Linked DNA regions of Breoghania sp. L-A4. The protein of the gene in region 1 interacts with the protein of each later gene in a pairwise test. Links are inferred from orthologs where the notes say so. Each region holds a gene or a part of one and is shown in the gene's direction. Other genes may lie near its edges.

Region 1 (4,902 bases):
GTCGTTGATCTGCTCAGGGGTGTAGGGGATCGTGAATCCCAGCAGACGGCCGGACTCATGCAACCGCTCGGTGTGCTCTTCAAGCTTGAACACATGGCCGCCATAGGCGCGCTCGCCCTCGAATACGCAACTGGCGTAGTGCAGACCGTGGGTCAGCACATGAATCTTCGCGTCCGCCCAAGGCACGAATGCGCCGTTGTACCAGATTTCACCGTCACGCTGATCAAAAGGCAGCCCAGCCATCTCAAGCTCTCCAAGTTCGGGCGCACACAACAGCGGGCCTCATCGCCCGCCAAATTTGATGCTCATCGCCGGCGCAAAAACACCCCGCGCGACGCGGCGGCTTTGCGTTGCAACTCAAGTACCGATATCGTTCCACAACAGCAGTGTGCCGGAACCGACATCCCGTGGCTAGATCGACACGACAGGACCGGACGGAATGAACCGCCTGCTGAGTACGATCGTTTCGTCTTAGCGGTCGCTTTAGTAACAATCGATCAGAAATATGTCAATATGGCTGACGTAAATTTCAATATGCCCAAACAATGGACGGATGCCGCCCAGGCCGCAGGCATGGACGATGCCTCGGGATCGCTTGAGTACGAGTTGATTGAATTGCTGTTTTTCGCCTACCGGGATTTCATCTCGGACCCGGACGAAATCCTCGCCGAATACGGTTTCGGGCGCGCGCATCACCGGGTGCTGCATTTTGTCTCGCGCAATCCGGGCATCCGCGTGACCGAACTTCTCGACATTCTGAAAATCACGAAACAGAGCCTCGGCCGGGTTCTCAAGCAGCTCATCGACGAGGATTTCATCGAGCAGCGGACAGGTCCGCTCGATCGCCGCCAGCGGCTGCTCTATGCGACCGACAAGGGTCGAGCGCTGTCCGAGCGCCTCGCGGCCCCGCAGTCACGGCGTCTTGCGCGCGCGCTGGCCGAATTGCCCGAAGGCGGCCACGAGATTGCCCGACAGTTCCTCTATCGGATCATCGACGAAAACGAACGCGCCCGAGTCGCCCATCTCGCCAACAAGCGCTGAGCGACCCGCCACCGTGTCGACGATCGAAAGGACACCCATGCCAATCGCGCACCGGCCCGCCGCGAACGCGCCCGCGACATCCGCCCTCCCCGACGACGCAGACCACTTGCTGGTGGTCGATGACGACAACCGCATCCGCACCCTGCTGTCGCGATTCCTGAGCGAGAACGGCTTCCGGGTGACGGTGGCGGCCGACGCCGCCGAGGCGCGGCGGCAGTTGCGCGGACTGACGTTCGATCTGCTGATCCTCGACGTGATGATGCCCGGCGAGAACGGGTTCGATCTGGCCGGCGACCTGCGCCGCAATTCCGACGTGCCGATCCTGCTGCTGACCGCGCTTGCGGAAGCCGACGACCGCATCCGGGGCCTCGAGATCGGCGCCGACGACTATCTCTCCAAACCCTTCGAGCCGCGCGAACTGCTGCTGCGCATCGGCAACATCCTCCGGCGCTCCGGCCCGAGCGCGCCGGAGGCCCTGAACGACGTGCGCTTCGGCCCCTTCGTGTTTCTGTGCGAGCGCGCGGAGTTGCGGCGCGGCGACGAACCCGTCCGCCTGACCGACCGCGAGCGGCAGATCCTGTCGATCTTCGCCACCAAGCCGGGCGAAACCATTCCCCGCCACATGATCGTCGGCAACGAGATCGGACAGGGCGAGCGCACCGCCGACGTGCAGATCAACCGGCTGCGCCGCAAGATCGAACCGGACCCGGCCAATCCGGTCTACCTGCAAACCGTCCGCGGCGTCGGCTACCGCCTGCTGATCGACTGAGACCACCATGATCGCCACCATCGGCCACAGGATCAGCACCGCGCTTCAGGTTTCGACGGCGCCCTTGCGCGCGCCCTATCGCGCGGCCGCGGGATGGCTGCGCCGCTGGGCTCCCAAATCGCTGTATCCGCGCACCATCCTGATCATCGTGCTGCCGATGGTGCTGCTGCAGTCCGTGCTGGCCTTCATGTTCATGGAACGCCACTGGGAGACGGTCACCCGGCGCCTCTCGACCGCCATGGCGCGGGAAATATCGGCCCTCATCACCGTCATCGAGACCTATCCTCAGGACGCGGACTTCGAGAAGATCACCGCGATCGCGTCGGACAAACTGGGGCTTTCCATCTCGCTGCTTCCGCCGGCGAGCCTGCCCGCGCCGCGCCCGAAGCCGTTCTTCGATCTGCTCGATCGCACCCTGAGCGGCGAGATCGGCCGATACGTCGGCAAGCCGTTCTGGATCGACACCATCGGCCGCTCGCAGTTCGTCGAAATCCGCGTCAAGCTCGACAATCACAACATGCGCATCATCGCGCGGCGCAGCCAGACCTACGCCTCGAACTCGCATATCTTCCTTGTCTGGATGATCATCACCTCGCTCGTGCTGATCACCGTGGCGCTGCTGTTCCTGCGCAACCAGATCCGGCCGATCATCCGTCTCGCCGACGCCGCCGAGAGTTTCGGCAAGGGCCATCCGATCGGCAACTTCCAGCCGCGCGGGGCCCGTGAAGTGCGCCGCGCCGCCTACGCCTTCATCGAGATGCGCCGCCGCATCGAGCGCCAGATCGAACAGCGCACGACCATGCTGGCCGGCGTCAGCCACGACCTGCGCACGATCCTGACCCGGTTCCGCCTGCAACTGGCGCTGCTGGGCACCGGACCGGAAATCGATGAGCTGCGACGCGACGTCGACGAGATGAACACCATGCTGCAGGCCTATCTGGCGTTTGCCCGCGGCGACGGCGACGAGCAGCCCGACAGCGTCGACATCGCCCTGCTGATCGAGGACCTGGAAGCGGACGCGGAGACCGCGGGCAGGCGCGCGTCCTCATCGTTTGACGGCGATCCGATGGTGACCGTCAAGCCCAATGCCTTCCGCCGTTGCCTGACCAATCTGACGGGCAACGCGGTGCGCTACGCCAAGAGCATGAGGATTACCGGCAAGCATTCCGGCGGCTGGCTCACCGTCACGATCGATGACGACGGCGAGGGAATCCCGGCCTCCGACCGGGAGACTGTTTTCAGGCCGTTCTTCCGCCTGGACGCCGCCCGCAACCAGGACGAGGGCGGCACGGGCCTCGGCCTGTCGATCGCCCGCGACATCGCCCGCGGCCACGGCGGCGACATCACCCTGAGCGACAGCCCGATGGGCGGGCTGCGCGTCATGGTGCGGATTCCGGACTGAAAGCAGGAAGGTGCTCGTGCGGCGCTAGAACAGCCGCACGCCGTTGGCGACCGGCTTGTCGACGGACGCCAGCACCACCTCGCCCGCCTCGTCGGGAAAGCCCAGCGTCAGCACCTCCGACATGACCGGGCCGATCTGGCGCGGCGGGAAATTCACCACCGCCATCACCTGACGCCCGACGAGCGTCTCCGGCGTATAGTGTTTGGTGATCTGCGCCGATGACTTGCGGATGCCCAGCACCTCGCCGAAATCGATGCGCAGGATATAGGACGGCTTGCGCGCCTTGGGGAAGTCCTGCACCTCGATGATCGTGCCGACCCGAATGTCCACCTTGAGAAAATCATCGAAAGCGATCGTTTCGGCCAGCTCGGCCGTCATGTCCTTGTGCATTGCGTCTCTGTCAGCCCGTCTGTTTCACATCGCCGCCATCATGCCGGATTGGCATGGTCCGTGTCACCAGCCGAGTCCGGCCCCCCGGTCGTCCGCCGGGCTCCGCCGCGCCGCGCGGACCGGGAGAAGCGCTTCAGCGACGCCAGGAACGCCCCTGCCCGGTCGATACGGCCCAGGATCGCCGCGCCACGCTTGAGTTCCGTGTCCAGCGCCGCCATGGTGCGCGCCTGACCCGGGTCCTCGTCCGTGAACCAGACACCCATCACGCGGGCGAAGGCAATCGCCAGCCCCTGGGTCTTGGCCGCGCCGTGCAGGCCCGCCGACTCGATCCCCGCAGCCGACAGCATCCAGGCCTGCGATCGTACGGCGATGCGGTTGAGCTTGGCGGCCAGCGCCGGGTTGCGCCAGGCCTCGTCGGCGAGAGCGCGCAAGGCCGGCTTGTCGGGCGCAAGGGCGTCGAGCCGGCTCATCAGCACATCGAACAGGCGATCGAGCGGCGGCTCGTCGGCCAGATCCGGATCCAGACCGTCGAGCACCTTGGCGTCGATGCGCCGGAAGAAATCGGCAAGGATCGCGATACGGCCGTCATAGGCGCCACGCAAGACGGACGGCTTCACGCCGGCGCGTCCGGCAACCTCCGTCATGGTCACGGTCTCCCACGGCTGCTCCGCCAGGAGCGCCATGAAGGCTTTGATGATCGACGTGCGTGTTTTCTCGGCCACCATGATCCGTGTCCTTGCTGTCCCGGAGCGTCCTCCAAAACAGTAGGAGCCCGGGATGCAAAAGGGAACCGCCTGCGACAACGCGCGCCCTCAGGGCGGGACGACGCGCGGCGGCGAACGCCACGCGTCGAGACTGGATCAGCCCGCCAGCTCGCGGGACCGTCTGGCGGCGGCGGCGATCGCCGCATCGAGCAGCGGCTGGAAGCCGTTTTCGGCCATAAGCACCTCGAGCGCCGCCGCCGTGGTGCCGCCGGGCGAGGTCACGTTCTTGCGCAAGGTGCCCGCATCCACGTCGGAGCGATACAGAAGCTCGCCCGCACCGGCCACGGTCTGACGCGCGAGCGTCATCGCCAGCGCCTCGGGCAGGCCCGCCTTGACGCCGGCCGCGGCCAGACATTCGGCCAGCAGAAACACATAGGCCGGACCGGAGCCGGAAACGGCGGTCACCGCATCCATCTGGTCTTCCGATTCAAGCCACGCCACCGCGCCGATGCTGCTCAGCAGGTCCTCGACGAGCGCGCGCTGTTCAGCATCGACCTTGCCGTTGCCGATCAAGGCCGTCATGCCGCGCTGCACCT
Region 2 (4,809 bases), 2.0 Mb from region 1 along the record:
CGTCGGTCCGACCAGTCGGACGCTGCCCTCGACACGCTGGCCGGCCGGTCCAAAGATCGTGGCAGCAAGACCCTGCTTGATACGGGGGACAAAGCGGGCGGACACTTCCGCCTGCCACTCGATGCGCTGCTGCCGCACCAGACGGAAGAGTTCTGTGCCGGAGGAGACCACAGCGCCGAGTTGGGCCGAACGGGACGTAATAAGTCCGTCGTCGACCGCTGTTATCGTGGTTTGATCGACCTTGATCTCCTGGCTTTCTAATTCGGCTTGCGCGGATTTCAGGCTGGCGGCCGCGGTCTGCTCCGCGATTAGGTATTCCGCGACCTTTTCATCCGAAAGTGCCCCGCTGCCTTGCACCTTGCGCGCCCGTTCGGCATTTGTCTTCGCCTGGGCGAGGTCTGCCTTTGCCGTTTCGACCGCGGCTTCTTGCTTGCGCAAATCCGCAAGGGCGGTTTCCTGCGTCAACTGGACTAGCGGCTCGCCCTTCGTGACAATCGAACCGACGTCAACGAGTACTTCCGTAATACGAAGCCCGCTGATCTCGGATGCGATGATGGCCTCGTGCCAAGGCTTCAGCCAGCCGCTCGCGGGAACCGTTTCGGGCCATTGACGCTTAGCCGGCTTGGTGATTTCGACCGTCAGCGCGGCAGCTTCTTGTTGTTGTGCGTGGGACGGTTGACTGGCAAAGGAAAGATATGCCCAGGCAAGCAGGGGCAGAATGCGATAGGTGGGCCGCATCAGAGAAGGCCTCCTTTTGTTATTGTGTGATCGAGTGTCGAGGCACCCGTCTCTGTGTACCAACCTCCGCCCAGAGCCTTGTAGAGCGCAATCCAATAGCGCACTGCGTCGCGGCGAATGCCAATGAGCGTGATTTCCGCCGCTTGCGCCGTGCGGCGCGCGTCCTCCCTGTCGAGCAAGCTCACACCTCCGGCTCTCCAATTGGTATCGACCGAATTGAAATAGGCGCGATAATTGCGCGCTGCGATGAGCGCATCGCCAATCCGCTTGCGGGTGCTCTCCACGCGCACGAGAGCGGTTTCCACTTCCGAGACCGCGTTCAACACACCCGATTTGTAGTTGGCGACTGCCGTATCATAGTCGGCGATTGCGCTCTTGACCGCGGCGCGGCGAGACCCGCCGTCGAAGACGGGAATCGATAGCGCGGGGCCAAAGGACCATGGTGTCGACTGACCCGTCAGCGATGAGCTGGACAAGGTTATCGAGCCGCCGAGGCTCAAGCTCGGGTAGAGGTCCGCCTTTGCGGCGCCGATGTCGGCGACGGCGGCCGCGAGTTCAAGCTCAAGAGCGTTGACATCAGGGCGCTGGCGCAACACATCAGCCGGGACATGCGCGATCTTCAGGTTTTTCGGCGCTGGGATACCGCGCTTGCCCTTGGCCAACAGTTGCCGGACACGCGGTTCATCGTCGCCAGTCACTTGGGTCAGTGATTTGATCAGAACCTCGCATTCGGCGCGCTGCCCCGTCAGGGTCGATGAGGAGGACGCCGCGCTCGCCCGAGCCAGGGCGAGATCGGCACTTGAGATCAAACCTGACTCGGCCGCCTTTTCGGTGGCGCGAATGGTCTCTTTTTGCGACCTGAGCTCGGCGCTATACGCATTTTCAAGCTGCCGGCAGGCGCGGTATTGAACGTAGTAATCGGCGACTTCCGCAGCGAGGGATGCCCGAGCATCGTGCCAATTGGCGATTTGCTCGTGAACCCGCAGGCGCGCCGCCTCGCTGTTCTTCCGGTTTTTGCCGAAAAAATCGATCTCCCAGGAGGCATCAAGGCCGCCGCTCGTCGTCGTGGACACTGAAACCCGGTTATCGCTGTCACCATCGGTGCCGGATCGCGTTAGGGAAGCAGAGCCGTCCAGTCCCGGGAACAGGCCAGCTTTTGCGGACGCCAGCGTTGCGCGCGCCTTGTCGATGTCGGCGATCGAAGAGTCGAGGCTGGGATTTTCCGTCTGCGCATCGTCGATGAGCGCTGTGAGCGACGAATCGTTGAATGTCGACCACCAGGACACGAGATCAGATGTCTGGCCATCATGGGGCAGCGTGGCATGCCATATACTTGCGATTCTGGCATCGGCTGGCCTGAGTTCGGAGAAGCTTGCGCAGCCTGAAAGAAAAAAGCTAATTAGAATAGCGCTATAGCTGAAAATGTTACGATTTTCCACGCTCATCACATTCCTTTACGATCTTGCACGCTGCCGGAGAAGTTAGACGGTCTACTGTAAAGTGCCGTCAAATATCAGTTAAGATATGTAAAATTTGGTGCTTCACCCGACACTGTTTTATAGGTTCTTGTGGCACGAGTAATGGATGTTCCGCATGGAAAAGGTTTTGCTGGTTGATGATGATGTGGAGCTTACGACGCTCCTTAAAGAATATCTTGTAGAGGAAGGTTTTGAGGTTTCGACCGCTCACGATGGGCGCACCGCAATCGGAATAGCATCCTCTAACACCGTCGATATTATCGTGCTCGACATCATGATGCCGCACATGAACGGCATTGAGATCTTGCAGCGTATTCGCCGCAAGAGCACCGTGCCGGTATTAATGCTCACTGCGAAGGGCGATGACGCCGACAGGATTGCCGGGCTCAACCTCGGCGCCGACGATTATGTGCCCAAACCCTGTTCACCCGGCGAACTTGCCGCACGGTTACGAGCGATCCTGCGCCGCGCTGGCCTGGCGGCCGGGGCCGCTTCCGAAATACTGCGGGCAGGAGAGCTAATCATGCATCCAGGAAGCCGGATTGCCGAGTGGCGCGGCGAACCGCTGGAACTGACTGGCACCGAATTTACTTTGCTCGAGGTCCTTGCCCGCAACGCTGGTCAACTCGTCTCGAAACAGGAAATATCCAAACGCGCATTCGGCCGACCCTTGACGCCGTTCGACCGTCGTATCGATGTTCATATCAGCAGTGTCCGCCAGAAGCTGGGGGCAAGAGATGACGGTCAATCCTGGATCCAGTCTGTACGAGGACAGGGCTATCAGCTTCTGCAGGACCGATAATGCAGCGCCTTTTCTGGAAGTTCTTCATCATCATTTGGTTGGCCATGCTGGCCTCGATCGCCGTGTTATTTGCCGCGAGTTCCTTTTTTCAGATCACGCCGCTCGCCAGTGAGATCCAACGTGGACAGCAGACCTTTGCACTTGACGTCGCGATGCGGCTGTTGACCCACGAAGGTGAGAACGCCGCCATTGCGTTCGCGATCCAAGCGGCCAACGCGCAAAAGTCGGTCAAACTGACGGTCGCCAAACAGGAAGCATCCGCAGGCTGTGAAATCAAAACGCAGGGTTATCAGCGTACTGTTGAAAGAAATGGCGCTTGCTACAGTATTGTTCTTCACGCTCACGAGCAGGGCTTTGTTTCGGCAACTTGGCCCAGACTTGTGCCTTGGCTGTCTGCTTTGCTGGCGGCGGCAATCGCTGCGTTCTGGCTCGCGCAGTATCTTGTCCGGCCTGTCGGCTATTTGCGCAGCGGGCTGAGTGCTCTTGCACGCGGCCGCTTCGACATGCGCATCGGCGATAAAATGAATGGCCGTAAGGACGAGGTCGCTGCCCTTGCGTATGACTTCGATACCAGCGCCGCGCGTTTGGAGCAGCTGCACAAAACCCAGCAACGCCTGTTTCACGATGTGTCGCACGAGCTGCGCTCGCCGCTGTCGCGCCTTCAGGCTGCGGTCGGCGTTCTACAGCAGAACCCGGCCAAGCTCGATGTCGTGATGGAACGTATGGTTCGAGAAGTCGAGCGCATCGACGGATTGATCGATGAGATACTCACGCTCGCCCGGCTGGTGGATGGATCGAGGGATGCGATCGAATTGCAGACGCTCGATGTTATCGAACTGCTAAACGATATTGTCGCGGATGCGGCTTTTGAGGCTCAAGCCCGCAAGATCGCGGTCACGCACCAAGGCGCGCAGTCATTCGTCGCGCAAGTCAACGGGGAACTGATCTATAGGGCGTTGGAGAATGTCATTCGTAACGCCGTCAAATACACGTCTGACCGCGCGAAGGTCTCCATTCGATCTCAGGTCAAAGACGATAGGCTGCATATCCTCGTCGTGGATGAGGGCCCAGGCGTGGCCGAATCCGATCTGGAACGGATTTTCCAGCCATTTTCGCGCGGTGAAGATGCCAATGTCCTAAATGGCTACGGCCTAGGCTTGGCAATTACCAAGCATGCCATCGAAAGACACGGCGGGGCGATCTCGGCCACGAACGCCGACGGTGCAGGTTTGGCTGTCGCGATGGACATCGCGCGATCAACCCATTGAGGTATCCATGCAGCAATATGGAAACGATATCAGACTGACGACAAACCACCTCAGTGATCTCCGTCGTTCTCGACCTTGTGCCGAGGATCCATTCTTTCAAGGGCTTATATATGATCGGGACAGGCAAGAGCACGACGAACGAGAGGTCGGTGGGCTTTGTCATCAAGCTCGCTATTTGCCTGCTTTTCTGTCTCGTTGCTCACGAACGGTCATCTGCTCCCACTCTGTATTGGAGTATGTTCGAGTCATTTGTCCGTCCCTTGTCGTCGGTCAAGTGCAAGCGCCGAGCCGGAGCCGGAGAGGTAGTAAAATGCTTTTTCCAGACAGGCTTGCGGATCGCCGATCCTGGATAAAGTCTTTCCGACTATTTTTCCAGGATGACGATGGAGAGGGCGGAATACATCGTTATTGTTTCAATCGCCACTCCAAACACGTGAGGCGAAGCCGGGCGTTGATCTGGGATCCGCGCACCGGTCCCGGGTCTCGCTTGCGCTCGCAACCGATGCGCCGCGACCTCACGGTT

The links.
Region 2: the proteins of D1F64_RS17295 (region 1) and D1F64_RS08445 interact in binary tests that used the Escherichia coli proteins (3 or more experiments, as listed by UniProt). The link is inferred for Breoghania sp. L-A4 from one-to-one orthologs.

Annotation. Positions count from the first base shown.
Region 1 is NZ_CP031841.1:3,783,683-3,788,584, forward strand. What follows is about bases 1,127-4,014. They hold D1F64_RS17295 (ATP-binding protein), read left to right. Parts: upstream 1,127-1,817; coding sequence 1,818-3,212; downstream 3,213-4,014. Other genes in these bases: D1F64_RS17290 (response regulator), read left to right, coding at 1,127-1,810; D1F64_RS17300 (tRNA-binding protein), read right to left, coding at 3,237-3,602; D1F64_RS17305 (TetR/AcrR family transcriptional regulator), read right to left, coding at 3,641-4,014. Also shown: D1F64_RS17280 (branched-chain amino acid aminotransferase), read right to left, coding at 1-243; D1F64_RS17285 (MarR family transcriptional regulator), read left to right, coding at 514-1,041; more of D1F64_RS17290, read left to right, coding at 1,079-1,126; more of D1F64_RS17305, read right to left, coding at 4,015-4,327; proC (pyrroline-5-carboxylate reductase), read right to left, coding at 4,463-4,902. UniProt on the Escherichia coli protein: Histidine kinase member of the two-component regulatory system CpxA/CpxR which responds to envelope stress response by activating expression of downstream genes including cpxP, degP, dsbA and ppiA.
Region 2 is NZ_CP031841.1:1,819,453-1,824,261, forward strand. What follows is about bases 1,380-4,174. They hold D1F64_RS08445 (response regulator transcription factor), read left to right. Parts: upstream 1,380-2,331; coding sequence 2,332-3,018; downstream 3,019-4,174. Other genes in these bases: D1F64_RS08440 (efflux transporter outer membrane subunit), read right to left, coding at 1,380-2,183; D1F64_RS08450 (HAMP domain-containing sensor histidine kinase), read left to right, coding at 3,018-4,174. In the rest of the region: D1F64_RS08435 (efflux RND transporter periplasmic adaptor subunit), read right to left, coding at 1-738; more of D1F64_RS08440, read right to left, coding at 738-1,379; more of D1F64_RS08450, read left to right, coding at 4,175-4,286. UniProt on the Escherichia coli protein: Response regulator member of the two-component regulatory system CpxA/CpxR which responds to envelope stress response by activating expression of downstream genes including cpxP, degP, dsbA and ppiA.